One region of the Sphingomonas sp. P2_B6 genome, then DNA from elsewhere that is predicted to be linked to it. Evidence: predicted binding sites of a transcription regulator. Region 1 holds the regulator's gene; each other region holds the start of a gene.

Region 1 (7,629 bases):
TCGGCCGGGACGCCGAACGTCATGCGCAGGAAGTTGCCGGTGTAGGACAGGCTGTTGTCCGGGTAGAGGAAGGGCTGGCCGACCGAATATTTATACGCCATCGCCGCGATCGTCGGCATCTTCGCGATCAGCCGGTGGCTGGCGATCATGCGCTGGTGCGGATCGGTGATGTCGGCCGAATCGTGATAGAAGGCGGACAGCGCGCCGACGATGCCGCACATGATCGCCATCGGATGCGCGTCGCGACGGAAGCCGCGATAGAAGGTCGCGAGCTGTTCGTGCAGCATTGTGTGGCGCGAGATCGTGTAGCTGAAGCCTTCGAGCTCCTTCGCGTTCGGCAGTTCGCCGTTCAGGAGGAGATAGGAGACTTCCATGAAGCTCGACTGCTCGGCGAGCTGGCCGATCGGATAACCGCGGTGGAGGAGCACGCCCTCGTCACCGTCGATATAGGTGATCGCCGAATCGCAACTCGCCGTCGAAGTGAAGCCGGGATCGTAAGTGAACATGCCCGAATCGGCATAGAGCCGGCGGATATCGATGACGTCGGGCCCGGTACTGCCAGACATCACCGCATAGTCGTGCGCAGTTCCTGCCACGTCCAGCTTCGCGGTGTTGCTCATCGATATGTCCTTTCTCGACCCGTCAGGCAGTCATCCGGTCGGCGATGCGGCCCAGGCTTTCGTCGCGCCCGAGCAACTCGAGCACGTCGAAAATCCCGGGTGATGTCTTGCGCCCGGTCAGCGCTGCCCGCAACGGCTGCGCGACCTGCCCAAGTTTCACCCCCGCATCGTCCGCGACCCGGCGGACCGCGTCTTCGAGAGCCTCTGCATCCCAGTTGGCAACCGCGTCAAGAGCGGCATGCAGACGCGCCAGCAGCGCCGGTGCGTCGCCGGAGACGAGCGATGCTGCATCCGCGTCCATTTCCAGTGGGCGCGTGCGAAAAAGAAAGGCCGTGCCGGTCGTAAGCTCGTTGAGATTGGCCGCGCGGGGCTTCAACGACTCCATGCTGCGCTGAAGCAATTCGGCCTGCGATTCGGTGATTTCGAAACCGAGTCGCGGGATCACCAGCTCGGCCAGTCGCGCATTGTCGGCGCTGCGGATGTAATGACCGTTCAGGTTCTCGAGTTTCTTCAAATCGAACCGACTTGGTGATTTCCCGACATCCGCCAGGTCGAACCACGCGGTCGCCTGCTCGCGGCTGATGATCTCGTCGTCGCCGTGCCCCCAGCCGAGCCGGAGCAGGTAGTTGCTCAGCGCCTCGGGGAGGATGCCGAGTTCGTCGCGGTAATATTCCACGCCGACCGCGCCGTGGCGCTTCGACATCTTTCCGCCGTCGCTGCCATGGATCATCGGGATATGGGCGTAGACCGGCACTGGCCAGCCCATCGCCTTGATGATCGGCAGCTGCCGGAAGGCATTGTTGAGATGGTCGTCGCCGCGGATGACGTGAGTCACGCCCATGTCGTGATCGTCGACCACGACCGCGAGCATATAGGTCGGTGTGCCGTCCGAGCGGAGCAGGACGAGATCGTCGATCTCTTCATTCTGCACGGTGACCGAGCCCTGGACCTGGTCGATGATCGTCGTCGCGCCTTCCTTGGGTGCCTTCAGCCGAACCACGAAGGGCGCGCCCTCGGGTGCCTCGGATGGATCACGGTCGCGCCAGCGGCCGTCATAGCGCATCGGCTTGCCGGCGGCCTTCTGGCTCTCGCGCAGTGCGGTCAGTTCGTCGGCGGTCGCGTAGCAGCGATAGGCATTGCCCTGCTCGACCATCTGATAGGCGACCTCGGCGTGACGCTTGGCGCGCTCGAACTGGAACACGGTCTCGCCGTCCCAGTCGAGACCGAGCCATGTCATCGAGCTGAGGATCGCGTCGATCGCCGGCTGGGTCGAGCGGGCGCGATCGGTATCCTCGATGCGCAACAGGAACTTGCCGCCATGATGGCGCGCAAACAGCCAGTTGAACAGCGCCGTGCGCGCGCCGCCAATGTGCAGATAGCCGGTGGGCGACGGCGCGAAGCGCGTCACCACTGCGGACGTGTCGGGCGTGCCGGTATCGGCCGCCGCGGTATCAGACCTTGCGCCCAAACGCGCTTGCTCCCAGACTTGAAAATCGATGGCCAGTACAGCCGCCGAGGCCACTAGCACGCGACCCCGGCTCCTTCAAATCGGGGCTGGCGCCCGGTTGCGCAAGGCCAAGGCAGGGCTGGAGCTGTGGCTCGAAGCCGAGCGCGATCAGCTTTTCCTGTGGGTGCCGGTGTCGTTCGGGGCGGGGATCGCTGCGTGGCTCGTGTTGCCTGATCCGGCATGGTGGTGGACGCTGTTGCTCGCGCTGGCCGGCGTGGCGCTATTCGCGATTGCCGTCGGGCGTGGTGGGCGGGCCGGGCGCGTGGTGGCGGTGGGGTCGCTGCTCGCGGCGGCGGGGCTGGCGCTGATCTGGTGGCGGGCGGAGAGTTCGGACGGACAGGTGCTGGCACGTCCGGTGATCGCGACCTTCGAGGCGCGGGTGGAACGAGTCGAGCCGCTGCCGTCGCGCGATCTGGTGCGGCTGCGGCTGACGCCGGTTCGTGTCGTGGCCGTTCCGGCGCGTCCCGGACGCAAGGACACGCGGCCGCTGCCGACCTTGCCGCAGCATGTCCGCGTCAACCTCGCCGAGGCGGATGTGCCGGCCGGGCTGTCGCGGGGCGCGACGATCCGGCTCGGCGCGCGGCTGATGCCGCCACCCCAGCCTGCGGTGCCGGGGGCGTATGATTATGCGCGTGTCGCCTGGTTCGATGGGATAGGCGCTACCGGGCGTGGCTTCGGGCCGGTCAGCATCGTCGGCCCGGGTGTGTCCAGCGGTGCGGGCCTGCGCGAAAGGCTGTCGAAACACATCCAGGCGAGCGCGCCGGGCGGCGGCGGGGCGATTGCGGCGGCGCTGGCGACCGGGGACCAGGGCGGCATCTCCGAGGAGGATGCCGAAGCGATGCGCCGGTCGGGGCTGGCGCATCTCCTATCGGTCAGCGGGCTGCACATCACTGCGGTGGTCGGCGCAGTGATGCTATTGGTGTTGCGGTTGCTCGCGCTCAGCCCGTGGCTGGCGCTGCGTTTCCGCCTGCCGCTGATCGCTGCCGGGGCGGGTGCAGTGGCGGCGATCGGTTATACCTGGCTGACCGGCGCCGAGGTGCCGACGGTCCGATCCTGCGTCGCGGCGCTGCTGGTACTGATCGCGATGGCGATGGGGCGCGAGGCGATTACCCTGCGGCTGGTCGCGGCCGGTGCCTTCATCGTGCTGCTGCTCTTCCCCGAGGCGCTGGCCGGGCCGAGCTTCCAGCTCTCCTTCGCGGCGGTCGCGGCGATCGTCGCGCTGCATGAGCATCCGCGAGTGAAGGCATGGTTCGCGCCGCGCGAGCAGGCGTGGTGGCAGAAGCTCGGGCGCACGCTTCTGTCGCTGCTGCTGACCGGCGTGGTGGTCGAGCTGTCGCTGATCCCGATCGCGCTGTTCCACTTCCACAAGGCGGGCATTTACGGCGCGGTCGCCAATATCGTCGCGATCCCGCTGACCACCTTCATCGTCATGCCGCTCGAGGCGCTCGCGTTGTTGTTCGACCTGGCCGGGATCGGCGCGCCCCTGTGGTGGCTGACGGCGCGGTCGCTCGACCTGCTGCTGTGGATCGCGCATGCTACCGCGAGCATCCCCGGATCGGTCGCGGCGCTACCGGCGATGCCGGGTGGGGCTTTCGGGCTGATGGCGTTCGGCGGACTCTGGGTCGCCTTGTGGCGGACGCGCTGGCGGCGGCTCGGCGGCGTGCCGTTCGCGATGGGCGCGGCTTGGGCGCTGACGACGCCGACGCCCGACCTGCTCGTCACCGGCGACGGCCGGCATGTGGCGATCCGCACGGCGCGGGGCGGGCTGGCGCTGCTGCGTGATCGGGTCGGCGACTACACGTCGGACATGCTGGCGGAGAATAGCGGGGTGGACGGCGAGCCCCTGTTCCTCGCCGATCAGCCAGAGGCGCGGTGCAGCCGCGATCTCTGCCTGGTCGAGCAGAAAGCGGGCGGCCGGAGCTGGCGGATCCTCGCGACGCGGAGCGCCTATCTGGTGCCGGCGGGCGAGCTGATCGCGGCATGCGCCACCGCCGATATCGTGGTCAGCGAGCGCTGGCTGCCCGATGGCTGCCGCCCGCGCTGGCTAAAGCTAGACCGCGACATGCTGGCCAAGACCGGTGGTGTCGCGGTGACGCTGCGTACCGGCCATGTCACCACCGTGTTGCAGCCGGGCGACCGCCACCCCTGGCGGGTGGCGGCGCCCGTCCCGGTCAGACGTAGCGGCGGAGCAGGCCGGCGAGCTTACCCTGCACGCGCACCTGATGTGGAGAATAACGCTGCGGATCGTATGCGCGGTTCGCCGGATCGAGGCGGATCATCGCGCCTTCCTTCCGGAAATATTTGAGCGTCGCTTCGCTGTCGTCGATCAGTGCCACGACGATCTCCCCGTCGCGGGCGGTGTCGGCGCGGCGGATGAGCGCATAATCGCCGTCGAGGATGCCGGCATCGACCATCGAGTCACCCGAGACCTCAAGCGCATAATGTTCGCCGCCGCCGAGCAGGGCCGCGGGCACCGCGAGCATCGACTGGCCCTCGAACGCCTCGATCGGCACGCCGGCGGCGATCCGGCCGTGCAACGGGATCTCGATCACGTCGTTCGCAGGCTCGGGGAGCTTCTTCACATTGCCGGTCGGTGCCGCAACCGCAGCGCCAGCCTTGCGTGCTGCCTCGGGTCGTTCCGGCATGCGCAGCACCTCGAGTGCGCGGGCGCGGTTGGGCAGGCGGCGGATGAACTTGCGTTCCTCCAGCGCGCTGATCAGGCGGTGCACGCCCGATTTGGACTTGAGGTCGAGCGCCTCCTTCATTTCCTCGAACGAGGGCGAAACGCCGCTCGCCTCGAGCCGGTCGTTGATGAAGCAGATCAGCTCGTGCTGCTTGCGGGTAAGCATCCCAATTCCTCCGTCGGAACAGACTGGGAACGTTTATGCAATGTTCCGGTGCCGTGTCAAGCGAATGGAAGGATTTCCACCACTTCGCCCGCGCCGAGCGCCGGCGCATGGGGCGCGCGGACGATCAGGCAGTCGGCGCGGGCGAGAGTCAGCAGCATCGAACTGTCCTGAATGCTGGCGGCGAAGACATGGCCGTCGCGGATCGCGGCGCGCAGATAGTCCTGGCGGTGGTCGTTCGCCGGCAGGTCTTCGCCGAGGATCGCGGTGGCGGTGCGCGGGAACGGATCGGGCGCGCCCGCCATGGTGGCGATCAGCGGGCGGAGGAACAGGAAGGCGGTGACGAAGGCCGAGACCGGGTTGCCCGGCAGGCCGAGCACCACCGCGCCGCCGAGCCGGCCCGCCATCATCGGCTTGCCCGGGCGGAGCGCGATCCGCCAGAAATCGATGCTGCCGCCCGCGGCAGCGAGCGCAGGGCGGACCAGATCGTGATCGCCAACCGAGGCGCCGCCGGTGGTGACGAGGATGTCGGCATCGACCGCGGCAAAGGCGGCCGTGGTCACGTCGAGTCGATCAGGCAGGATACCGAGGTCGATCACCTCGACGGGCAGGTCGGCCAGCAGTGCGGCCAGCATGGCGCCGTTCGACTCGGGCAGCGCGTCTTCCGTCGGCGCGGTGCCGGGTGCGACCAGCTCGTCGCCGGTCGCGACGATCGCGACACGAAGGCGGCGGGTGACGGGGAGAGCCCCGTGCCCGCCGGTCGCCGCCACCGCGATGCGGGCCGGCGTGAGGCGCGCGCCCTGAGGGATGAGCAGGTCGCCGGCGGAGAAGTCGAGGCCCTTGCGGCGGGTGTTCTTGCCCTTGGCGCCGGGCCCTTCGCCGGTGAGCAGGATCAGGTCGCCCTCCTGGCTGGCCTCTTCCTGCACCAGCACGGTGTCAGCGCCGGCGGGCATTGCGGCGCCAGTGAAGATACGCGCCGTCTCCATCGTGCTGATCTCGCCGGCGAAGGGCCGGCCGGCAGCACTCTCGCCGACCAGGGTGAAGGGGCCGGGCAGGTCGGCGAAGCGGATCGCATAGCCGTCCATCGCCGAGAGATCGCTGGCAGGTTGAGTGCGCAGGGCGAGTATGTCGCGGGCGGCCCAGCGCCCCGCGGCCTCACGCAGGAGCGCGGTCTCCGCATCGACAGAGGGAGCTAGCGCGAACAGACGGGCCTGGGCTTCGGCGACGGGGATCATCCCGCCTCCCTATCCGGCGAGGCGCCACGGGTCGAGACGCAGCCGCGTCAGTTACCGCTACCATCTTCGAAACGAGTGTTATAGCAATCGCTTCGGTAGCAAACTGGCCGCGATCAAGTCGGCGGGGTGCTTCGCATGGCCATGGGCCATGTCACGGGGGAAGATGCATGACGCAAGCACCGGCGCCTGACGCCTATAATCGTACTGCCCTGTTCTGGATCTGCGTGCTGGCGCTGTTCACCGCCGCGGTCGCCTTTTCGATGCGCACCGCCGCGTCGGATGCGATCCGCCAGGCCGTGTTCGATCCGATCGACCCGGCCAATTCGGGCCGGATGATCGGCGGGGCGCTCGGCGCGGCGTTCAGCGGCTTCGCCTTTTCGCTGCTGGTGCTGAGCCCATTCCTCGACGTGATCGGGGCGAAGCGGGTGCTGCTGCTGGCGGCGTGCAGCTTCGTCGGCGGGTCGCTGCTGATGGTGCTCGCGCCCGGCATGGGCAGCGGCGCGGGCATCGGGACGCTGGTGACGCTCGGCATGGCGCTGACGGGCGTGGGCTGGGGCTGCACCGAGGCGTCGATCAACCCTATGACGGCGGCGCTCTATCCGGCGGACAAGACTCACCGGCTGAACGTGCTGCACGCCTGGTGGCCGGCGGGCATCGTCGTCGGCGGGCTGGCGAGCATCGGCGTGGGGCAGATCGGGCTCGACTGGCGCTGGGACATCGCGCTGATCATGGTGCCGGGCGTCGCCTTCGGCCTGTGGACGCTCACCCAGAAATTCCCGCCGACCGAAAGCGCCGCGCTGGGCGTGGGGTTCGGCGAGATGATCGCGGTGCCGTTCAAGCGGCCGACCTTCTGGATCTTCTTCGCGATCATGTTCCTGACGGCGTCGGCCGAGCTGGCGCCGGGTTCCTGGGTGGACGTCGCGCTCACGCATACGGTGGGCATGAAGGGCATCCTCCTGCTCGTCTATGTGTCGGCGATCATGTTCGTGATGCGGCATTTCGCCGGCGTGCTGTCGCACCGCGTGTCCGACATGGGGCTGTTGTGGCTGTGCACCATACCGGCCGGCCTGGGTCTGTATCTGTTGAGCGTCGCCTCCTCGCCGGTGACGGCGCTGGTCGCCGCGACGGTGTGGGCGGTGGGTGTCGCCTTCATGTGGCCGACGATGATCGCGGCGGTGGCCTATCGCTATCCGCGCGGCGGGGCCTGGACGATCGGGCTGGTCGGTTTTGCCGGCGCGATGGCGATCCAACTGGTGCTGCCCAAGCTCGGCGCGATCTACGACAAGGCCAAGCTTGAGCGGGCAGGGGGCGAGGCGGCGTTCGCCGCGCTTCAGCCGGGGCCGGTGCTGAACGACGTGCTGGCCTATGCCGCGACGCGGTCCTTCCAGGTCGTGGCGCTGATCCCGGTCGTGCTGTTCGTG
Region 2 (7,487 bases), on a different contig from region 1:
GCGGCCGCGCCATTATCGCCCCCAAGGGCGATGCCACCCGCCCCACCGCCGACCGCACACGCGAGGCGCTGTTCTCGATGCTCACCAGCCGCCTCGGCAGCTTCGAGGGGCTGGCGGTCGCCGATCTCTTCGCCGGATCGGGCGCGCTCGGGCTCGAGGCGCTGTCGCGCGGTGCAGGATCGTGCATCTTCGTCGAGCAGGACCGTGCCGCGATCGATGCCCTCAAGGCCAATATCGCCAAGCTCGGCACGAAAGCCGATGTCCGCGCACAATCGGTGCTGGCCCTGCCGCCCGCCACCCAGCCGCTCGACGTGATCCTGATGGACCCGCCCTATGGCACCGGCGCCGGCATGGTCGCGCTCGACCGGCTCAACCGGCTCGGCTGGGTGAGTGACGCGACCTGGATCAGCATCGAGACCGCCAAGACCGAGACGGTCGAGGTCGATGGTTTCACGAGCGATGCCGAACGCACGCACGGCAAGATGAAGATCACCCTGCTGCGCCGCGCCGGCTAGCCCTACTCACTACGTCACCCCGGACCTGTTCCGGGGTCCATCGTGCCGCACACCCATCAGTTGAGGCTCTTGCGCAGACATGGATGCCGGAACCAGTCCGGCATGACGGTTACACCAAAGGCACGCGTGTCTTGCGCAGCAGAGCCAGCCCGCCAAAGCTGAGCAGGCCCGCCACCAGCAGATAGACCCCAACCAGCCCCAGCCCGCCTTTGGCCGCCAGCCAGGACGCCACGATCGGCGCCATCGCGCCGCCCAGGATGCCGCCGACATTGAAGGTCATCGACACGCCGGTATAGCGCACCTCGGCCGGGAACAGTTCGGGCAACCAGCCGCCGAGCGGGCCATAGGCAAAGCCCATCACGAACAGCGCAAAGGCCAGCCACAGGAACACGACAAACAGCGACGCCGCGCCGAGCATCGGCCCCATCAGCAGCCCCGCCACCGCGGCGCCGGCAAAGCCCCAGCGCAGCATCGCGGTCGCGCTGTGCCGATCCGCCAGCACGCTCGCGACGATCACGCCAAGCGCGAGGAACAGGATCGCGGCGAGTTCGACCGCGAGGAACGCCTGGCGGTTATGGCCGAGCGTCGTGGTGCCGTATCCGAGCGCAAAGGCGGTCGCGAGGTAGAAGAGCGCGAAGCAGGCCACCACGCCGAAGATGCCGGCCATGGTGGGGCGGAGATGATCGCGGAACAAGGTGACGATCGGCACCTTGGGCAGCTTCTCCTCCTTCGCGGCTTCGAGGAAGGCCGGTGTCTCGGTCAGCTTCAGCCGCACCCACAGCCCCAGTGCGACCAGCACCGCGCTGGCGAGGAAGGGCAGCCGCCAGCCCCAGTCGCGGAACTGCGCATCGGTCAGGGTGGCGCCGAGGATCAGGAAGAAACCGTTCGCCGCGATGAACCCCACCGGCGCGCCGAGCGGCGGGAACATGCCGTAGCGGTTGCGCCAGCCCGGCGGCGCATTCTCCACCGCGAGCAGCGCCGCCCCGCCCCATTCGCCGCCGAGCCCGAGCCCCTGGCCGAACCGCAGGATGCACAGGATCAGCGGCGCGACCCAGCCGATCTGGGCATAGGTCGGCAGGAAGGCGATCGCGACGGTCGATCCGCCCATCAGCATCAGCGAGGCGACGAGCGTGGACTTGCGCCCGATCCGGTCCCCGAAATGCCCGAAGATCGCCGCACCCACCGGCCGCGCGATGAAGGCGAGGCCGAAACTGGCATAGGACAGCAGCAATTGCGCCGACTGGTCCTCGGCCGGAAAGAATAGCGGCCCGAACACCAAGGCGGCGGCGGTCGCGTAAATGTAGAAATCGTAGAACTCGACCGAGGTGCCGATCAGGCTGGCGAGCAGCACGCGCTTGTGCGCGGTCATGGGGGATGAGTTCATGGCCACTGGTTCGCGCGGCCAGTCCTTTCGGTCAAGAAACTATTCCCTCTTCCGACAGAGCCGGCGAAATGGCCTGCACTACCTTTCCGGTCCGTCACCCCGGACTTGTTCCGGGGTCCATCGTGCCGGAGAAACAATGCTCGTTGCGCTTACGGGACGATGGATGCCGGAACAGGTCCGGCATGACGTATGAGGTGAAGGCGGTCGCCCCACCCTTTTTCGTCGCTTCGCTCCTCCCTTCGCTCTCCCGTTGAGAAAGGGACTCCTCAACGCGTCGCGAACGTATCCAGCAAGGTCAGCATCAGCCAGTAGAGCCCGCCCGCCAGCAGCATCGCCGCCGGCAGCGTCATCACCCAGGCCAGCGCCATGCTGCCGATCGTACGCGCGCGCAGACCGGCGCCGTTCGCCACCGAGGCGCCGGCGACGCCGCTGGTCAGGATATGCGTGGTCGACACCGGCAGGCCGTAATGTTCGGCCGCGAAGATCGTGCCCGCCGCGACCAGCTCGGCCGAGGCGCCCATGCCATAGGTCAGGTGAGTCTTGCCGATCCGCTCGCCCACCGTGACGACGATCCGCTTCCAGCCGACCATCGTGCCCAGCCCCAGCGCGATCGCGACGGTGATCTTCACCCAGAGCGGGATGAAGCGCGTGCCCTCTTCGAGATGCTTCTGATAGCCGTCGATCGTCTTCAGCTCGGGTCCGGAGAAGGTCTTCGCCGCCGCCGGATCCTTGGTCACCAGCCGCGTGGTGTCGAGCACCAGATACATGTCGTTGCGCAGGTTCGGCGTCGCCGCCGCCGGCACCTTGTCGAGCGAGCCGAAGCCGCTGATCCGCTGGCTCACGTCGCGCGACAGCGTATCGACCGCGGCATAGACCTGCGGGCTCGCCGCCTGCTTGGTCTGGAGCGCGCGCGTCAGGGTGTCCCGCGCCACGCCCACGTCGTTGCTCGCGGCGCCCGCGGCATGGCCGCTGAACGCCGAGGCCGCGCTGGTCGCACTCGCCACGAAGGCCGGCATCGCGCTTTCCGGCATGGTGCGGTTGAGCGCATAGGCGGTCGGCGCGCAGCCGATCAGGATCAGCATGATCAGGCCCATGCCCTTCTGCCCGTCATTGCCGCCATGGGCGAAGGAGACGGCGGTGCAGGTCGCGATCAGCAGCGCGCGGATGCCCCGCGGCGGCGGCGCATTGGCCTCAGGCTCGCGGTAGAGCTTGGGGTTGCGCAGCACCATCTTCATCACGAACAGCAGCGCCATCGCGGCGAAGAAGCCGATCAGCGGCGCCATCCACAGCCCGGTCAGGATCTTGTAGGCCTGGCTCCAGTCGACGCCCGAGGTGCCGCCCTTGCTCGCCGACAGCAGCTGGTTGGCGAAGCCGACGCCGAGGATCGAGCCGATCAGCGCATGGCTGGAGGAATTGGGCAGGCCGACATACCAGGTCGCGAGGTTCCAGATCACCGCCGCGAGCAGCAGCGCGAAGATCATCGCGAAGCCGGCATTGCTGCCGACATGCAGGATCAGGTCGACCGGCAACAGGGTGATGATCGAATAGGCCACCGCCCCGCTGGAGAACATCACGCCGAGGAAATTGAAGAAACCCGACCACACCACCGCGACATGCGCGGGCATGGAGTTGGTGTAGATCACCGTCGCGACGGCGTTGGCGGTGTCGTGGAATCCGTTCACGAACTCGAAGCCGAGCGCGATCACCAGCGCGAGGCCGAGGAACAGGAACACGCCCGTCGCCATCTGCTCACCGACCTGGGCGGTGTCGATGAAGATGCTGAACCCGGCATAGGCCAGGCCGCCGAGCAGCACCGCGAGGAACAGCCAGCGGCCGGCAGGATGCATCGACTGATCGAGCCGGGGCCCACCAGAAGATCGCTCGTCCGAATCGGCGAGCGTTGAGAATGTCGTTGCCATGGTGAAACCGCTTTGCGCGCTTGTGTGACAAGTTGATGACAAGGTCCGTCCCCTCCCGGGGCCGTCGGCTTCGCAGCCCTTGTCGTTCGTCCTGGGCGGCGTCTTTACCGATGACGAGGCAGGTCCGCCACCCTTTTCATCTCAAAGATAGGGCGCCGGCGTCACCGTCACCTGCAGCGCCCGGCCGCCGCGCCGGAGCGACAACGGCACCGCCACCGCGCCGCTGCGCCGCCCGTCGAGCTTGCCGATCAGCGGGCCGAACCGCTCGCCGACGATCTCGTCGCCCACCTGCACGCCCGCCTTCTCGCCCGGGCTGCCGCGGCCGACCTGCCCGACCATGATGCCCTCGCCCTTCCGGTCGATCCAGATGCCGGACATGGCGTAACGGTCCGGAACGGGCGGAAGCTGGTTAGGCCGGACCCACATGATGCCCGCCTTGACGTCGCTCGCCAGGTTGAGGCGGCGCAGCAGGGGCAGGCCGATATAGCCGTCCGCGATCTCGTAGCGGCCGGCCGAACCGCTTTCGACCACGACCAGCGGCGCATCGAACCTCGTATCGCCGATCTGCAGGCTGCCCGCGCGCACCAGGCGGCTCGCATGCTCCCCGCGCGCCGCGAGCGGCACCCAGGGCTTCGCATCGTTCCACAAGCCGCTCTTGCGCGAGGCAGGGCCATAAAGCCGCGCCGCGACCGGCGCGCCGGTATCGAGCAGGAAGCGATAGCTCTGCCCGTCGAGCATCACGTCGGCGAAGATATAGGCAGACCCGTTGACCAGATTGTGATGCCGGATCTCGGAGGCGAGCCGGACATAGCCGGTGCGATCCGTGATGCCGTCGCGGTAGATGCGCCACTCGCCCTTGCCGAAATCCAGCTCGCTGTCGAAGGCGGTCATCGCCCCCGCCGCGAGCGACCCCGACACGTCGTCGCCGAACGACACCCGGTCGGTTCCCGCCAGCGCCACATCCTCGTCGCGCAGGCTGCCGCCGATGATGAAGTCGCGCGCATCGTAGATCGGGTAGATGCGTTTCTCCCCGCCGATGCCGAGCGACGCGGTCGTCTTCTTCACCAGCCCCAGCCGCTTCGCGAGATCGTCCCGGATCAGGCCGACCACACCACCGGTATCCATCGCGAAGAAGAACGGCCCCTGCCCCGCCACGCCGCACGCCACCAGCACGCGGCCTTCCTCCAGTGCGATCGGGATGGTCACCGGCGGCCGCGCCGCTGCGGCGGCCCGCAGTCCACCGACGGGCAGGATCGTTGCGGCGGCCATTCCTCCGAGCAGGTTTCGGCGTGAAATCATGATGATGCGACTCCAGGTGGCGGTCACTTTGTAGCCGAGGAAAAATGACGGCGTGAAGACTCGCTATTCTCCCTCTCCCGGCGGGCAGGGTGATCACATATCGAGCGCACCGCGTTTGTTTCTGGCCTGGTGAAACGGAAGAATTGGTTCACGCGAAGGCGCGAAGCCGCGAAGTTTTGGATAGACGCTCCGTGATACGCGGTCCGTTCGATCGCCTCCAAACATCTTCGCGGCTTCGCGCCTTCGCGTGAACCCCCTTCTCCGGCGCCTCCCTTGTCGCGCCGCTCCAAATGCGATCACGCTCACCCTTCCGTCTTTCCGCTCCTCCTTCCCGCAAGGGCAGAGGGAGCAGAAGCAAGCTTGCCCCAAACCGCCGCGTTCCCTACCTGTTCACCGATGAGTCTCCCCGCGCCCACACCTCAAGACCCGCCTTACCTGTCAGGCCTGAACGCCCCGCAGCGCGAGGCCGTGCTCACCACCGAGGGCCCGGTGCTCGTCCTTGCCGGCGCCGGCACGGGCAAGACGGCGGCGCTCACCGCGCGCCTCGCCCATCTGCTCTTCACCAAAAAGGCCTGGCCGTCCGAGATCCTGTCGGTCACCTTCACCAACAAGGCCGCGCGCGAGATGCGCGACCGGGTCGGCCGGCTCGTCGGCGATGTGGTGGAGGGCATGCCCTGGCTCGGCACCTTCCACGCGATCGGCGCGAAGATGCTGCGCCGCCATGCCGAGCTGGTCGGGCTGCAGAGCAATTTCACCATCCTCGACACCGACGATCAGCTGCGCCTGCTGAAACAGCTCATCCTCGCCGCCGATCTCGACGAGAAACGCTGGCCCGCGCGCCAGCTCGCCGGGCTGATCGACCAGTGGAAGAACAAGGGCCTGACGCCGTCCGACATCGATGCCGGCGAAAGCGAGCTCTACGCCAATGGCCGCGGGCGCGAGATGTACGCGCAATACCAGGCCCGGCTGAAGGCGCTCAACGCCTGCGATTTCGGCGACCTGCTACTCCACATGCTGACCATATTGAAGCGCGATCGCGGCGTGCTCGCCGACTATCAGCGCCGCTTCAAATATATCATGGTCGACGAATATCAGGACACCAACAGCGTCCAGTATCTCTGGCTCCGCCTGCTCGCGCAGGAGAGCAAGAACCTCTGCTGCGTCGGCGACGACGACCAGTCGATCTATTCGTGGCGCGGCGCGCAGGTGGAGAATATCCTGAAGTTCGAAAAGGACTTCCCCGGCGCCAGGGTGATCCGGCTCGAGCAGAATTACCGCTCCACCCCGCACATCCTCGCCGCGGCCTCGGGCGTGATCGCCAATAACAGCGGCCGGCTCGGCAAGTCGCTATGGACCGATGCGAGCGAGGGCGAGAAGGTCAAGGTGCTCGGCGTGTGGGACGGCCCCGAGGAAGCGCGCCGCGTCGGCGAGGAGATCGAGTCCTGCCAGCGGGCGGGCAAGAGCCTCGACGACATCGCCATCCTGGTCCGCGCGCAGCACCAGACGCGCGAGTTCGAGGAACGCTTCATCACTATCGGCCTGCCGCACAAGATCCTCGGCGGGCAGCGCTTCTACGAACGGCTCGAGATCCGCGACGCGATCGCCTATCTGCGCGTCGTCGCGCAGCCGGCCGACGACCTGGCCTTCGAACGCATCGTCAACACGCCGAAGCGCGGCCTTGGCGACAAGGCAGTGCAGAAGGTCCACCAGCTCGCCCGCGCCGAGGATGTGCCGCTGACCGTCGCCGCCGCGCGCATCCTCGACACCGACGAGCTGACCGGCGCCGCGCGCCGCGCACTGGGCAATCTCGTCGGCGACATGGCGCGCTGGCGCGGCATGGCGGGCGAGATCCCGCATCCCGAGCTGGCCCGGCAGATCCTCGACGAGAGCGGCTATACCGGCATGTGGCAGGCCGAGAAATCGGCCGAGGCCGCCGGCCGGCTGGAGAACCTCACCGAGCTGATCCGCGCGATGGAGGAGTATGAGAATCTCGGCGCCTTCCTCGAGCATGTCAGCCTGGTGATGGACAACGAGGCACAGGCGGGCGAGGCGCGGGTGACGATCATGACGATCCACGCCGCCAAGGGCCTGGAATATGACACCGTCTTCCTCGTCGGCTGGGAAGAAGGCCTGTTCCCCTCGCAACGCGCGCTCGACGAGGGCGGCATCGCCTCACTGGAGGAGGAACGCCGCCTCGCCTATGTCGCGATCACCCGCGCGCGGCGCCGCGCGATCATCCTCCATGCCGCCAATCGCCGCATCTACGGCCAATGGACCTCGAGCATCCCGAGCCGCTTCGTGGGCGAACTGCCCGATGCGCATATCGAGCAGGAAAATTCGATGAGCGGCGGCGAAAGCCTGTGGCGCGCC
Region 3 (7,629 bases), on a different contig from region 1:
GCGACGCTGGGCATGACGCGCACCAGCCTCACCTGGCGCCCCGATTTCCGCCCCAACCTGGCCGATGGCTGGAACGACAAGGGCGAGCCGGTCGAGCATGACGAACGGTCGAACGTGCGCGCGGCCGGATCGATGGACACCAGCATCGCCGACCTTGCGACATTCGTCGCGGCGCTGGTGCGCGGCGACGGCTTGTCCCCTGCCTCACGCGCCGAAATGGTCAAGCCGAGCCTGCCGATCGCGACCGCGCATCAATTCCCCAATCTCGCGCCCGATCTGCCGGTGGCCGAGCGCCGCAAGGGCCTGGCGGCGGGCCTCGGCGTTATCGTGTTCGACGGGCCGCAGGGGCATGGCTTCTTCAAGGGCGGGCATGACGAGCAGACCGGCAACACCATGGTCTGCCTGGAACGAGGCCAGCGCTGCGTGCTGATCCTGTCCAACGACGTGCGGGCCGAGGCGGCCTATCCCGCGCTGGTCCGCTTCATCCTGGGCGAAACCGGCACTCCCTATGACTGGGAATATGGCGACCATGCGGGGAAATCCTGAGCCGTTCGGCGGCGGACGACGACCGATCTACCGGGTCGAGGGCCGAAGCCCGACAACATCCCGCGCCGCCGCCCGAGTCGCGCGGATACTGTCCGAGGCATAGACCGCCAGCCCGGTCCAGATCAGCGCAAAGGCGGCAAGGTCGTGCGGGCGCAGATGCTCGCCGAACACAAAGACGGCGAGCAGGAACTGCAAGGTCGGCGCGATATATTGCAGCAGGCCGAGCGCCGCATAAGGCATGCGCCGCGCGGCACCCGCGAACAGCAGCAGCGGCGCCGCGGTGACCGCGCCCGCCACGACCAGCAACAGGTCGGTCGCGGTCTCGCGGCCGAACGCGCCCTCGCCGCCGCCATGCGCGACCAGCAACAGGCCGAAGGCGAAGGGCGCGAGCAGGATCGTCTCGATCAGCAGCCCGCCCAGCGCATCGATCGCCACCACCTTGCGGATCAGGCCATAGATGCCGAAGGTCAGCGCCAGCACCAGCGAAATCCAGATGCTGCTGCCGTTGGACAGCGCCATCACCAGCACCCCCGCCGCCGCCAGCGCGATCGCCACGCCCTGGACGCGCCGCACCCGTTCCCCCAGCACCGCCACGCCCAGCGCGACATTGACCAGCGGATTGATGAAATAGCCCAGGCTCGCATCGAGCACATGGGCATTCTGCACCGCCCAGATATAGACCAGCCAGTTGACCCCGATCAGCAGGGCACTGGCCATCAGCATCAGCAGCGTGCGCCGCGTCACCGCCGCGAGGATCGACCGCACGCGCCCGAACAACAGCGCGAGGACGACCAGCATCAGCACCGACCACAGGATGCGATGCGCCAGGATCTGGCTGGCCGGCACATGCTGCAGCAGCTTCAGGTACAGCGGCAGCACGCCCCAGACTATATAGGCCGCGACGCCCAGCATGATGCCGGTGCCCGCGGGCGCCAAGGAAGGGGATGGAGCGTGGTCGGTCACGGTTTTGCCTGTGCCCGGGCGTTGCGCCGCAGACGGAGTGGAGGAGGCAGGCAAATGGTCGGCATCGGCCGCCATGGCAACCCGCTTGCCCCCGCACTTTTCCTTGGGGCTGCGATGGCCCCGTTATCGACCGGCTCTGACCGATCCGATCATGCCACCGTCATGCGATCGCCGCGGGAAACGGCGCATGCCGCCGGTCCAGCTGGGCCCCGCTAGAGCGAGCGCTAAATCCGATCCGTTTGTCCTGAGTAGGGAGCGAGGTGCCGAAGGCGTATCGAGAGCCCGTATCGAAGGACAGGTTGTCGCACGGAACCTGTCCTTCGATACGGGCTCTCGATACGCCGCTACGCGGCTCCTCGATGGCTACTCAGGACGAACGGGTGTTGGTGGCGCCGATTTAATGCAAGATACTCCAGATACGAAGGACGGTTATCGCACCAGGGGCCGGACCCGCCTGGCCTGGGTGGGCGTCGCGACGGACGATGCAAGCGCGGCGACGCGTCTGCGCTCCGCCAGCAGCGCGGCGATCTCGGCGCCCTCATAGCGGAAGGGCGGCTTGCAGCGTTCGGGAAAGGAAATGCGCATGCGCGGGATATCCCCCGCGAAGCCGGCAGCAATGCTATCAAGTACGCGCGTCAGCGACCCTTGCGCAACGACTTCCAGATCTCCGCTCGCCCTGTCGCCGTCGCGCGGGCGAACCGCTGCGACTGCATCCTCGTTCCACGAAATCTCCACAGGCCTGTCTCCTCGTGAAGGAGCATCCACCCGCGGAAACGGGAGCGCAATGATCTGGGTCAAGAGGCGGCGCGGTATGACGCCGTCCTCTGGTCATCTCACAGAATAAGAAGGAGCAGCACCACCCATATCGCCAATGACAAGATCGTGGCAATCATGAAACCCACGACACCGGAAAGCCTGGCGTGTCCCCGCAGCAAATCAAGCTGGTGCGGCAGCATCACTTTGCTCATTTAAGCGACCTTTTCGGCTTGTATCCTCTCGCAGCAACAATGCACCAAAGTGATGGCAGTTCCAACAAAAATGACGCGATTGTCATCAAATTGAACTTTGTTGGCGCCAGCTCCGTACCCAATGCTCTAAAAGGCGTGATCGCCGGGTCGCGCGCACGGATTCTAACGCGGCACCACCTCCAGAATCGAGTCCCCGGCTTCGAGGCGCCCCGCCTCGATTTCCCAGAAGCCGAAGGCGCTGTCGCCGCGATAGATGCGCATGCCGAGGCCGGTGCCGATCTGGGCCAGCGGGCGGCCCACCTCCTCCGCCTTGACCGGCCGTTCGTGCAACGCGACGCGGCCGTCCGCGGCCGCGAGATCGGCCATATAGTCCGCGATGTGCGGCCCGTGGGTCGACCCGGCGAGCAGCAGCCCGGCAAAGCTCGCCGGGTTGATCACCGTGGTGGCGCCGGCCTGTTTCGCCAGCGCCTCATTGTCCTCCGAGCGGATGATGACGCTGATCGGCACGTCGGGCGCGAGGCGCCGCGCGGTCAGCACGATCAGGATCGAGGTGTCGTCGCGCCCGGCCGAAATGATGATCGCGCGCGCCTTGTCGATCTTGACAGCCTCGAGCGTCGCGTTGCGAGTGGCGTCGCCCTCCAGCACCGCCGCGCCGCATTCCTCGGCGAGGCGCAGCGCCGCGGCGCGTTCGTCGATCACCACGATGGTGTCCGCCGGCTTGCCGCGGCGGATCAGCTCGCACACTGCCTCCGCGCCGCTGGTGCCATAGCCGGCCACGACGAAGTGGCCGCTCAATTGCCGCTGGATCACGCTCATACGCCATTTCTCCCAGACGCGCTTGAGGAGGAAATCATAGGCCGTGCCGAGAAAGATCAGCCATACGAACAGCCGCACCGGCGTGACCACGAAGGTGTCGAACATCCGCGCCTGCGGGGTGACCGGCACGATATCGCCATAACCGACCGTGGTGATGGTGATCATGGTGAAATAGAGCACATCGAGAAAGGTGACATGGCCGTCGACATTGTCGCGCAGGCCATCCCGGTCGAGCCAATGGACCGACAGCGCGATGCCGATCAGCCCGAGCGCGAGCAGCACCCGGCAGACGAGCGACAGCCAGATGGGCGTCCGGCTCTTGCGGCGCAGGTTGAGGAAGCTGTCCTTGGGAGCGGGGCCGCGCAACATCACACCGTGTAACGCGCCGGCGCGAGAAGAAGAAGCATGCTTGCCGGCGCTTCGCCTAACGCCGCCGGATCGCCGCCCCGCCAACGCCGTCTGCGACATCCCCTCGGGATATCACCATTTTGGCGCTTTCCGATGTTCCCGTTTTGATCTAGTTTCACGACATGAGCCGATTCGCCGCAGACCTTGCCCCAGCCGATCTCGCCCCTGTCATCCTGGCGGCGCCCGCCTGGGCGCGGATCGGCATCGCCGTCCGCGATCCGCGGCTCCGCGCGCGGGCGGCGGAAACGCTCGCCCGCGCGATCCTGGAGGGGCTGGACGCCGACGAACCGGCGCAGGACGTGAACCAGCTTTTGCTCGGCCTGTAACAACTTCGTTACAGGGGAAGGAACGCCAGGCGATTCCGTCCGTTATGTTGCCAGGTCTCATGAAAGAGCCCGGCGCGCCCGCGAAAGCCTCCGCGCTGTTTCATTGGTCATGGAGAGCAAGATGGGTCTCATTATACTTTTGATCGTCGGCGGCGTCATTGGCTGGCTTGCCAGCATGATCATGCGCACCGACGCGCAGCAGGGCGTTTTCCTGAATGTCGTGGTCGGCATCGTCGGCGCGGTCCTTGCCGGCTTCCTTCTGTCGCCGCTGCTCGGCGTTCCGCCGATCACCAGCGGTGGGTACAGCATCTCGACGATCCTGGTGTCGCTGCTCGGCGCGGTCGTGCTGCTCGCGATCGTCAACCTGGTACGTCGCGGATCGGTTCGCTAACCGGTTCCCGAAACCAACGGCGCGGGGCGGCTTCGGCCGCCCCGTTTGCGTTCAGCCGCCGAGCAGCCAGAGCCGCCCCGCATGGCAGAAAAGCAGGACGGAAAGCCCGGCGGAACAGCCGAAACAGACATGGCCGACATAGACCAGGACCGGCGGATTGGGCTGCCGTTTCTTCCGATTGAGACTTGCGCCCGACAACACGAAGCTGGTCAGCAGGCCATAGGCAAAAGCGATCGCACCAAACATCAATCGTCCCGCTCGTCATTGCTCAAGCCGGGCCCCCGCCCCGCCTGCGCGTTGCTCAATCACAAGCTGGTGAGGTGATCAAGCGGACGACACGCACGGGTTCGGCGAACCGCGGCAAAGGCACGATGGTGCGCTGCCGAAACGGCATCGGAACTGGCGGGGGAAACGGGCGGGAAATGAAACCAGGCCGGACGATGCTGTCCGAACCGGCCTGGTTTACCCCCGACTAGGTGTGAGCCCGATGCGGTTGGCGTGGCCTGAACGATCCGACCTTGAAACTGTTCCGTCGGCCGACGGCATTTATGGAAGCGCTTACGCTGCGCGTCGTCCAGCCACTCCGATGCGGGCGCTTCGCTACGAATGCCGCCAGCCTTTCGCGGAACGGTCAGGCTTCATACATGGTGACGGCTGGATATTTACGCGTTCGACGATAGCCGCATGGACGAAGAGGCAGGATGCTCCCCGATCTTGGCGCCACCACGCCGCTCTACTTGCTGCTCGCCGGGCTGCTGATCGCGGCGGTGATCGGGCGGCGCATGCCGGTGGTGCGGACATTGACCACGCTGGTCATCTGGCTGGTGCTCGGCGGGCTGGTGGTGATGCTGGTGCGCGACCGCGGGCGCTTCGATCCCTATCTCGCCAAGGTCGCCGCCATGCTCCAGGCCGACAAGCAGGAAGTGGTCGGCAAGGAAGTGCGAATCCGCATGGCGAATGACGGGCATTTCTGGGTGCATGCGCGCATCGGCGGGGTCGAGCGTCGGATGCTGGTCGACAGCGGCGCGACGGTGACCGCGCTCTCCGCCGGAACCGCGGCCGACGCCGGGGTAGAGGTGAAGGATACCCCCTTCCCGGTCGTGCTGCGCACCGCCAATGGCACGGTCAACGCCTTGACCGGCACGATCCCGGAACTGCGCTTCGGCACGATCGTCGCGCGCGACCTCGCCGTGGTGGTCTCCCCCGCCTTCGGCGACACCGACGTGATCGGGATGAACTTCCTGTCGCGGCTCAAATCCTGGCGGGTCGAGGGCAAGACGCTGATCCTCGAGCCGAACCATCCCCAGCCGGTGAAACCCGACACGGCGTGACTCGAACAATCACTTTGGCATCCTCCGGCAATCGCCATAGGAAGGCGCGGAAACCACCGGACAGGATGACCGATGATCGCACGTGCCGCCCTTGCCTCAGCCCTTGTCGCCCTGATGGCCGCCGCCACGCCGGCCGCGGCATCCGACTATGTCGTGATCCGCAAGGAGATCCTGGTCGACCGCTCCGCCGACGCAGTGTGGAAGCGGGTCGGCGGCTATTGCGCGATCGCCGAGTGGCTGAAGGTGAAATGCGAGATCGTCTCGGGTAGCGGCGATGTCGGCACGATCCGCCGTCTGAACGACACCACGCTCGAACCGATGGTCGCCAGCACCGCGCACTCCTATACCTATGGCCAGACCGCCGGCGGCATGGCGACCTTCGCCTATAACGGCACGCTCGCGGTCGAGCCGGCCGGCACGGGCAAGTCGCGCATCGTCTACACGCTGATCTACGACGCCGCGCTGATGCCCTCGGACGAGGTGCGCAAGGCCCAGTTCGACCGCGTCAACCCGCGCTTCCAGGGCGCGATCGAGACGATGAAGGCGCTGGCCGAAGCGGAGAAATAGGGCCCCGAAGGCACAAACCCACCCGTTCGTGCCGAGTAGAGATCGAGTAGCCGAAGGCATATCGAGAGCTCGTATCGAGGCACAGGTGGAGCACGATACGCTTGTCCCTCGATATGCCATCTCGACAAGCTCGATGGCTACTCGGGACAAACGGGTGGAGTGCCCACTTCTAGCCCCCCATCGTCATCGCGCCGGCCCCGAACAGCATCCACAGCGCCATCGCAACCATCATCACATTCTCGGTCAGCGAGATGAAGCCGAGCGGCACCTTGCTGTCGCCGCCGACGCACGCGCATTTGATGTCGCGCCGCTCGATATAGACTGCCTTGAACACCGAGACCGCGCCGATCCCGCCGATCACCAGCGCGATGGGCGCCGACAGCCAGGTCAGCGCGCCCGAGACCATCAGCACGCCGGCCAGGCCCTCGGCATAAGGATAGATCGTCCCGTACGGCACCCAGCGCTTCGCCAGCAGATCGTAATTCAGGAACATCGCCGAGAAGCGCTCGACATCCTGCAGCTTGAGCAAGGCGAGCACGCACATGCTGAAGGCGATGAACCACTCGCCCGCACGGATCGTGAAGGGGGTGCCGAACACGGCCTGGCTTGCGGCCAGCGCCATCAGCGCGGTCATCGCGAACAGCATGATCACCGGGCGATAGGTCACCGCATTCGGATCGCGCACCGGCTTGCCGAAGAAGCGGCGAAGGTCGTCATAGCCGCCGATCCGCGCGCCATCGATGAAAGTCTGCGGCGTGGTCTTCACATTGTGCTCGGCCTTGAACGCATCGGTCTCTTCGCGCGTCCTGAGCCACCGATCGTCCACCTGATAGCCCTGGCGGCGGAGCAGGTCCTTAGCCTTCAGCCCCCAGGGACAGACATGATCGGGCATGACCATGCGGTAGAGGGTGGCCTGTCCGGCCGGGCGGGTCGTCATCATGCATCTCCAGCGCCCTTGCTCGCGGGCGGACCCGGCCCATATGGGGTCCGGACCATGGTACGGAGTCAAGCGATGGCGGAGATAACGATCGCGGGGCTGGCGCGCGAAGGTGGCGTCGGCGTGGAAACGGTGCGCTATTATCAGCGCCGCGGCCTGATCGACGAGCCGGCACGCACCGGCGGGTCAGGCCTGGCCGGCGGCATCCGCCGCTATGGCGCGGATCATGTGCGGCGGCTGCGCTTCATCCGCTCGGCGCAGGGCGCTGGCTTCACGCTCGAGGAGATCGGCGAGCTGCTCGCGCTCGACGCGACTGAGGACCGCGACCGCGCGAGGCGGCTCGCGACCGAGCGGCTCGCCGCGCTCGACGAGAAGA
Region 4 (7,629 bases), on a different contig from region 1:
TGTGCAGCGCGGAGATGAGATTGTAATGCCCCTCGCGATCCTTGTCGTAGACGGCGACCCGCCGTTGCAGGAACGCCGAGAGACCGGCCGGGTCGAGCAGTTCGGGCAGGTTCACCGAAAACAGCGTCTCGGCCTGGTTGAGCAGGAAACGGCCGTCGCCGTCCGCGCTGGCGATCATCGCGTCGCGCGCTTCGGGGGTGAGGGGCAGGGGCTGCCCCATCGTCTCCTCGGCACGGTCGAGCAGTTTGCCGAGCGCTGCCGCGTCGAGGCGATGGAGGATGAGCACCTGCGCCCGGCTGAGCACCGCGGCGTTGAGTTCGAAGCTCGGATTCTCCGTCGTCGCGCCGACCAGCGTCACCGTGCCGTCCTCGACATAAGGCAGGAAACCGTCCTGCTGCGCTCGGTTGAAGCGGTGGATCTCGTCCACGAACAACAGGGTGCGCTTGCCGATCCGGGCATGCTCGCGCGCCTCGGCGAACGCCTTTTTGAGGTCCGCCACGCCCGAGAACACCGCCGAGATCGCCACGAACCGCAAATCCACCGCATCGGCGAGCAACCGCGCGATGGTCGTCTTGCCCGTGCCCGGCGGTCCCCACAGGATCATCGACGACAGCCGCCCCGCCGCGACCATCCGCCCGATCGCGCCTTCGGGCCCGGTCAAATGCTCCTGCCCGACGACCTCCTCCAGCCGTTGCGGCCGCAGCCGGTCGGCCAGCGGCGCATTCTCGGAAACCGCTTCGCGGGCAGGGGGATCATAGGTGGCAAAAAGGTCGGCCATGCCCGGAACATAGGGTGGACGGCCGGAAGGTGCCACCCCGCCATGGCGCGCTGCACCCCGTGAAAAATTCCCTCTTGTCAAAACCGACTCAAGATATATCTTAGACGCATCGTGATACACAAAAAGGAAGACTCATGTTTCATCATATGCGCGGCCGCGATTGCGGTCCCCGGGGCGGACGCTTCACGCGCGGTCCCTTCTCCTTCCAATGGGAAGTGCACGGCCATGGCGAACGCGGCGGCCGGAGCCGCCGGATGTTCGATGGCAGCGAGCTGCGGCTCGTCCTGCTCAAGCTGATCGAGGAGCAGCCGCGTCACGGCTACGACCTGATCCGCGACATCGAGGAGCGGACCGGCGGCGCCTATGCGCCGAGCCCCGGCGTGATCTACCCGACCCTGACCATGCTCGACGATATGGGCCTGATCGAGGAGCAGAAGTCAGAAGGCGCGAAGAAGCTCTTCGCGATCACCAATGCGGGCCAGGCGCTGCTCACCGAGCGCGAGGAAGAGGTCGAGGCGCTGTTCGCCCGGCTCGAGGACCTCGGCTCGATGCGCGAGCGCACCAGCGGCGGCCCGGTCCGCCGTGCCATGGGCAACCTCAAGGCAGTGCTCCAGCAGAAGCTCGGTGCCGGCGAGGTCGATGGCGACACGCTGCACCATATCGCGGCGCTGATCGACGAAGCCGCGCAGAAGATCGAGCGGCTGAAATAACGCGTGACGCGTTTGCAACTCCTGCGCCGGCGGCTGGGCATCGGCCCGGCCGCCGGCACCGACGACCGAATGAAGAAAGGACAGCGCTCATGGACAGCGCAACCGCCAGCGTGCCCACCACAAGCGGCAGCAAATATCTCCAGCAGCTGTGCAAGCACTGGCAGCACAACCTGACCGTCGAGTTTACGCCCGAACACGGCACCGTCGTGTTCCCGAAAGACGCGCGCGGTGCCGATCATCCCGGCGACGGGCTGGTCACCTTCGATGCGCGTGCCGAGGCACTCGATGTCCGGATCGATGCGACCTCGCCGGAACAGCTCGAAGGCCTGAAGGGCGCCGTCGCCCGGCACCTCGATCGCTTCGCCTTCCGCGAAGCGCCTCTCACGTTCGACTGGAAGTAACCCGGGCTGGGGCTATTTCCCCCGCCGCTCCAGCACCGCCAGATACGTATCCAGCACCGCCTGGTTGATCGTCTCCCAACGATAACCGGCGGCCTTGGCGTGTCCGGCTTCCCCGGCTGAATGGCGGAAATCATCATCCTCGCAGAAACGCTGCAGGGCATCGGCATAACCCTGGATATCGGTTGGATCGACGATCAGCCCGGTCACGCCGTCATCGATCAGCCCGACCGCGCCCGATGCTCGCGCCGCGACCACCGGCACCTTTGCCGCCATTGCCTCCAGCGTGACGTTGCCGAACGTTTCGGTCACGCTGGGATTGAAGAACACGTCCATCGAAGCGACCGCCCGGCCCAGATCGTCGCCCGACTGGAATCCGGCGAACACCGCATCCGGGATTTCCTGCGCGAACCAGTCGCGCGCCGGGCCTTCGCCCACCACCAAAGTCTTGTGCCGCACACCCCGCGCATCAAGCGCGTGCATCGCCTGGGCGAATACGTCGAGGCCTTTTTCCTTCACCAGCCGACCGAGAAAGCCGACCGCGATCTCGTCGTCCGCGATGCCCAGGCCGCGTCGCCATTGCATGTCGCGGCGACCGGGATTGAATCGGTCGTGGTTCACCCCGCGTGACCAGCGCGAGATATGCGCCGTCACGCCCCAGTCGCGCAGGATCTCACCCATCATCTGGCTCGGCGCCAGCACCTCGTCCACGCGCGAATAGAATTTGCGCTGGGCGTTGATGATGATCGGTTCGAGGAAACCGATGCCGTAATAACGGACATAGGTCTCGAACCGCGTATGGTACGACGCGACCGAGGCGATATTATTCCGCTCGGCATAACGCACGGCGGCATGCCCCAGCAAGTCGGGCGCCGAGACATGGATCAGGTTCGGTGCGAAGGCGTCGACATCGGCCCGGGTCTTCGCCGGCATGCCGCGCGCGAGCTTGTACTCGGCGCGCCCGGCGGGAAGCTTGATCGAGGGTACGCTGACCAGATCGCCGGTCGGGGCAAAGGCTGGGCGGCGGCTGGTCGGGGAGTAGACGCGCACCGTCGTCCCCTGTTTCAGGAGGTGGCCGACGAGGAGATTGAGTGCCTGGTTCGCGCCATCGCGCGTATAATTGTAATTGCCGCTGAACAGCGCGACGCGGAGGTCTTTCGCTTGCATGGCGGGCGCATAGACCCCCCGGAGCCAAACGCCAATCTCTGCTCTGGTCGCATTCGCGTTAAATTCAGTTCATGGCGAGAGGTGCATCGTGGCCGCAGGCCCCTACGTTCATCCGCAAAGGAGACCTTCATGACCGATCTGTCCGATTTCCCGATCACCAAACGCTGGCCTGCGCAGCATCCCGACCGCATCCAGCTTTATTCGCTGCCAACGCCCAATGGCGTGAAGGCATCGATCATGCTCGAGGAAACCGGACTGGCCTATGAGCCGCACTTCGTCGATTTCGCCACCAATGATCAGAAATCGCCGGAATTCGTCTCGCTCAATCCCAATGGCAAGATTCCGGCGATGATCGATCCCAACGGGCCGGGCGGCAAGCCGCTCGGCCTGTTCGAAAGCGGGGCGATCCTGCTGTATCTCGCCGGCAAGACGGGCAAGTTCATCCCCAACAATCCCACCGGCCGCTGGGAGGCGACGCAATGGGTGATGTTCCAGATGGGCGGCGTCGGGCCGATGTTCGGCCAGCTCGGCTTCTTCAACAAATTCGCCGGCAAGGACTGGGAGGACAAGCGCCCGCTCGGCCGCTACGTCGATGAATCGAAGCGCCTGCTCGGCGTGATGGATGCCGCGCTGGCGGGCAAGGACTGGTTCCTGGGCGACGACTATACCATCGCCGACATCTCGATGCTCGGCTGGGTCCGCAACCTGATCGGTTTCTACGAAGCGCGCGATCTGGTTGGCTTCGATGACTTCGAGAACGTCGCGGCCTGGCTTGAGCGCGGCCTCGCCCGCCCCGCGGTGCAACGCGGACTGACTATTCCGGCAAAACCGGCCTGACCCTCTTTTCCTCCCCATGGAACATGGGGAGGGGGACCACTCGCTTCTTCAGCGAGTGGTGGAGGGGAAGGCCACAGGCGTTGGCGGTCGTGGCATGCCCCTCCACCACCAGCGTCGCCGGCGGTCGGAAAAAAGAAAAGTTTGTTCCCCTCCCGTTCTTTTCCCGCTAAGGCCTCGCACATGGCGAAACCCCAGAAACGCTATGTCTGCCAGGCCTGCGGATCGGTCGCGAACCGCTGGGCGGGGCAGTGCGCCGATTGCGCGGAATGGAACACGCTGGTCGAGGAGGTGGGCGGTACCGTTACGCCCTTCCAGGCCAAGCATAACCTCCAGTCCGGCGGCCGCGCGATGACGATGGTCGGCCTCGACGCTGAAGTCGCCTTGCCCGAACGCCTGCCGAGCGGCATCGCTGAATTCGATCGGGCGTTGGGCGGTGGTTTCGTCGAGGGTTCGGCAACGCTGATCGGCGGCGATCCCGGTATCGGCAAGTCCACCCTGCTGCTTCAGGCGGCGGCAAAAATGGCGCTGGCCGGTCTTTCGGTCGCCTATGTCTCCGGCGAAGAGGCCGCCGATCAGGTTCGCTTGCGCGCGCGGCGTCTCGGCCTGGGCCATGCGCCCGTGCAGCTGGCCGCTGCCACTTCTACTCGGGATATCCTGACGACCATGCGTCAGGGGCCCGCACCGGCGCTGCTCGTGATCGATTCGATCCAGACCATGCATTCCGACCTGATCGAAGGCGCCCCCGGCACGGTCAGCCAGGTCCGCGCCTCGGCGCAGGAACTGATCCGCTTCGCCAAGGAACGGGGCACCGCGGTGGTGCTGGTCGGCCATGTCACCAAGGACGGCAGCATCGCCGGCCCGCGCGTGCTCGAACATATGGTCGATACGGTGCTCAGCTTCGAAGGCGAGCGCAGCCATCAGTACCGCATCCTCCGCGCGATCAAGAACCGCTTCGGCGGCACTGACGAGATCGGCGTGTTCGCGATGGTGGCGGAGGGGCTGGCCGAAATCTCCAACCCCAGCGCGCTGTTCCTTACGCAGCGCGACGAAGGCGTGACCGGCACGACGGTGTTTCCCGCGCTGGAGGGCACGCGCCCGGTGCTGGTCGAGATCCAGGCGCTGGTTGTCCGCCTCGCCAGCGGCGCCACGCCGCGGCGCGCGGTGGTCGGCTGGGATTCGGGCCGGCTGGCGATGGTGCTCGCAGTGCTGGAGGCGCGCTGTGGCCTCAGCTTCTCGTCCTGCGAAGTCTATCTCAACATCGCCGGGGGCTACCGGGTGCAGGATCCCGCGGCCGACCTGGCCGTGGCGGCGGCGCTCGTCTCCGCGTTGTCCGAGCGTCCGGTGCCGCCCGATGCGGTGGCATTCGGCGAGATCGCGCTGTCGGGCGAAATCAGGCCGGTGGCGCACGGCGCGCTCAGGCTCAAGGAATCGGGCAAGCTCGGCTTCGAACGCGCGCTGGTGCCGGCCGCGATCACCAGCGAGAAGACCCCGCTCAAGCTGTCGGGATTCCGCACGCTCGGTCAGTTCGTTGACCATATGCTGGGGCGCGGCTAGCGACGGTGCAAATCGTCGCCACATAGGCGGCCAACCAAAACCCCGTTCGTGCTGAGTAGGGGCTGAGCTTGTCGAAGACCCGTATCGAAGCGCCCTCGCTTGGGGCATTGTCCTTCGATACGCCATTTCGACAAGCTCAACGGCTACTCAGGACGAACGGAACGGGCAGGTAACGGACGCTGATGGGACTGACCGCACTCGACATCCTCGTACTGATCGCGGTCGGCGGCGCCGCCATCCTCGGCCTGATGCGCGGCTTCGTGACCGAGATCCTGTCGCTGTTCGCCTGGGTCGCGATCGTCTTCGCGATCAAGCTGTTCCACGCGCCGCTCACCCTGCTCCTGTCGGGGTCGGTCGGCACGGTCACCGGCGCTGCGGTGCTGTCTTTCGCGCTCATCGCCGGCATCACCTATTTCGCCGGACGCGCGGTGGCCAATGCGCTGGGCTCGCGCACGCGCGATTCGATCCTCGGCCCGGTCGATCGCGCGCTGGGCTTCGGCTTCGGCGCGGTGAAAGGCCTGATCCTTGCCAGCCTCGGCTTCCTGCTCGTCGCGCTGGTGACCGACACGATGAGCGGCGGCCCGAGTCATCGGCCCGAGTGGCTGACCGCCGCCCGAACCTACCCGCTGCTCAACACGACCAGCGCGAGCATCGCCGACTTCGTCGACCGCAGGCGCAAGGGAAAACCGGTGTTCGGCCCGGCGGACAATGCCGCCACGCCCACCAATAGCAGCGAGGAGCGGCCATGAACGCGCCACTCTATAATGCCGAGATCCTGCGCCTCGCCGCGACCATCCCGTATCATGATCGCCTGTCCGATCCGATGGGCAGCGCGGAGAAGCGTTCGCCGGTGTGCGGCAGTCGCGTGACCGTGGACGTCAATGTCGACGAATCCGGCCGAGTCAGCGAGGTCGGCCTGCTGGTGCGCGCCTGCGCGCTTGGCCAGGCATCCTCGTCGCTGATGGGTGCCAGCGTGATCGGCAAGACACCCGAGGAACTGGCCACCGCCCGCGACGCGCTGGCCGCCTGGCTCGCGGGGGAGGGGCCCTTGCCCGATTGGCCCGGTTTCGAGCTGTTCACGCCCGCGCTGCCGCACAGCGCGCGCCACGCCTCGATCCGCCTCGCGTTCGAGGCCGCCGCCGACGCCGCCGAGGCCGCGCGCGCAAGGCTCCACGCATGAGCGAATCGCTGCTGTTCGACGCGGTCGTCCTGCTCGGCTTCGGGCTCGTCTTCGTGCTGATCTTCCGTCGCTTCGGGCTCGGCGCGACCCTTGGCTATCTCGTCGCGGGCGCGGTGGTCGGGCCGCAGGCGCTCGGCCTGGTCGGCGGCGCGGAGTCGAAGATCGGCGTCGCCGAGCTCGGCATCACCCTCCTCCTGTTCATCGTCGGGCTCGAGCTCAATCCGCAGCGGCTATGGCAGCTGAAGAAGGAGATTTTCGGGCTCGGCCTGATGCAGGTCGTGCTGTGCGGTATCGCGGTGTCGGGTGTGGTGTGGGTCATCACTCAATTCTCGCCCGCCGCCGCGCTCGCGCTCGGTCTGCCGCTCGCTTTGTCCTCGACCGCGCAGGTGCTGCCGATGCTGCAATCGGCCGGCCGCCTGCGCACGCCCTTCGGCGAGCGCGCCTTCTCGATCCTGCTGTTCCAGGATCTGTCGATCGTCCCGCTGATCACCATCGTCGCGGTGATGTCGCGCAACCCGGCCGACGCCGCGGGGCCTCCCGGCTGGCAGCTGTTTCTCTACACCGTGCTCGCGGTGGTGGGACTGGTGCTGATCGGCCGCTATGCGCTCCGCCCGCTGTTCCGGACCATCGGCAATCTCGGTGAGCGCGAGATGTTCGTGTTCGCCGGCCTGTTCACCGTCATCGCCGCCGCCGCGCTCATGGAGGCGCTGCATCTGTCGACCGCGCTCGGTGCGTTCGTGGCGGGCGTGATGCTCGCGGACAGCCCGTACCGGCACGAGCTGGAGGCGGATGTCGAGCCGTTCCGCTCGATCCTGCTCGGCCTGTTCTTCCTCGCGGTCGGCATGATGCTCGATCTTCATGCCATTGCGGAGCGGCCCCTCTTCGTGCTCGGCATGGCGGTGGCGCTGATCGTCACCAAGCTCGTGATCATCATGGGCATCGGCCTGATCTTCAAGATGACCTGGCGCGGTGCGCTCGCGCTCGGCCTGCTGCTCAGCCAGGGCG

What was found. The regulator LexA, encoded in region 1, represses DNA repair genes until DNA is damaged. The targets are predictions, from matches to a motif close to GTTCCNCNCTTGTTCT.
Region 2: the regulator LexA is predicted to act here: its motif matches at 5,495-5,510, upstream of AC1DX5_RS21970 (ATP-dependent helicase).
Region 3: the regulator LexA is predicted to act here: its motif matches at 3,797-3,812, upstream of AC1DX5_RS21195 (DUF6771 family protein).
Region 4: the regulator LexA is predicted to act here: its motif matches at 4,034-4,049, upstream of radA (DNA repair protein RadA).

The regions. Positions count from the first base shown of each region.
Region 1 covers NZ_JBFUDK010000014.1:20,175-27,803, reverse strand. Annotated here, with positions in the region: gene AC1DX5_RS18095 (citrate synthase) at 1-620, opposite strand, end outside; gene gltX (glutamate--tRNA ligase) at 643-2,088, opposite strand; partial or broken gene AC1DX5_RS18085 (ComEC/Rec2 family competence protein) at 2,117-4,294, shown strand; gene lexA (transcriptional repressor LexA) at 4,299-4,976, opposite strand; gene AC1DX5_RS18075 (molybdopterin molybdotransferase MoeA) at 5,033-6,208, opposite strand; gene AC1DX5_RS18070 (MFS transporter) at 6,376-7,629, shown strand, end outside.
Region 2 covers NZ_JBFUDK010000020.1:80,848-88,334, reverse strand. Annotated here, with positions in the region: gene rsmD (16S rRNA (guanine(966)-N(2))-methyltransferase RsmD) at 1-515, shown strand, start outside; gene AC1DX5_RS21985 (MFS transporter) at 625-1,899, opposite strand; gene AC1DX5_RS21980 (inorganic phosphate transporter) at 2,166-3,818, opposite strand; gene AC1DX5_RS21975 (pepsin/retropepsin-like aspartic protease family protein) at 3,960-5,087, opposite strand; gene AC1DX5_RS21970 (ATP-dependent helicase) at 5,514-7,487, shown strand, end outside.
Region 3 covers NZ_JBFUDK010000019.1:85,971-93,599, reverse strand. Annotated here, with positions in the region: gene AC1DX5_RS21220 (serine hydrolase domain-containing protein) at 1-546, shown strand, start outside; gene rarD (EamA family transporter RarD) at 574-1,509, opposite strand; gene AC1DX5_RS21210 (hypothetical protein) at 1,939-2,094, opposite strand; gene AC1DX5_RS21205 (hypothetical protein) at 2,343-2,477, opposite strand; gene AC1DX5_RS21200 (potassium channel family protein) at 2,640-3,662, opposite strand; gene AC1DX5_RS21195 (DUF6771 family protein) at 3,824-4,027, shown strand; gene AC1DX5_RS21190 (GlsB/YeaQ/YmgE family stress response membrane protein) at 4,149-4,418, shown strand; gene AC1DX5_RS21185 (hypothetical protein) at 4,470-4,664, opposite strand; gene AC1DX5_RS21180 (retropepsin-like aspartic protease family protein) at 5,120-5,749, shown strand; gene AC1DX5_RS21175 (SRPBCC family protein) at 5,822-6,316, shown strand; gene AC1DX5_RS21170 (MauE/DoxX family redox-associated membrane protein) at 6,486-7,256, opposite strand; gene AC1DX5_RS21165 (MerR family transcriptional regulator) at 7,329-7,629, shown strand, end outside.
Region 4 covers NZ_JBFUDK010000011.1:19,933-27,561, reverse strand. Annotated here, with positions in the region: gene AC1DX5_RS15835 (replication-associated recombination protein A) at 1-778, opposite strand, end outside; gene AC1DX5_RS15830 (PadR family transcriptional regulator) at 913-1,488, shown strand; gene AC1DX5_RS15825 (DUF2218 domain-containing protein) at 1,578-1,889, shown strand; gene AC1DX5_RS15820 (glycosyltransferase family 4 protein) at 1,902-3,053, opposite strand; gene AC1DX5_RS15815 (glutathione S-transferase family protein) at 3,183-3,890, shown strand; gene radA (DNA repair protein RadA) at 4,071-5,444, shown strand; gene AC1DX5_RS15805 (CvpA family protein) at 5,627-6,193, shown strand; gene AC1DX5_RS15800 (iron-sulfur cluster assembly scaffold protein) at 6,190-6,624, shown strand; gene AC1DX5_RS15795 (cation:proton antiporter domain-containing protein) at 6,621-7,629, shown strand, end outside.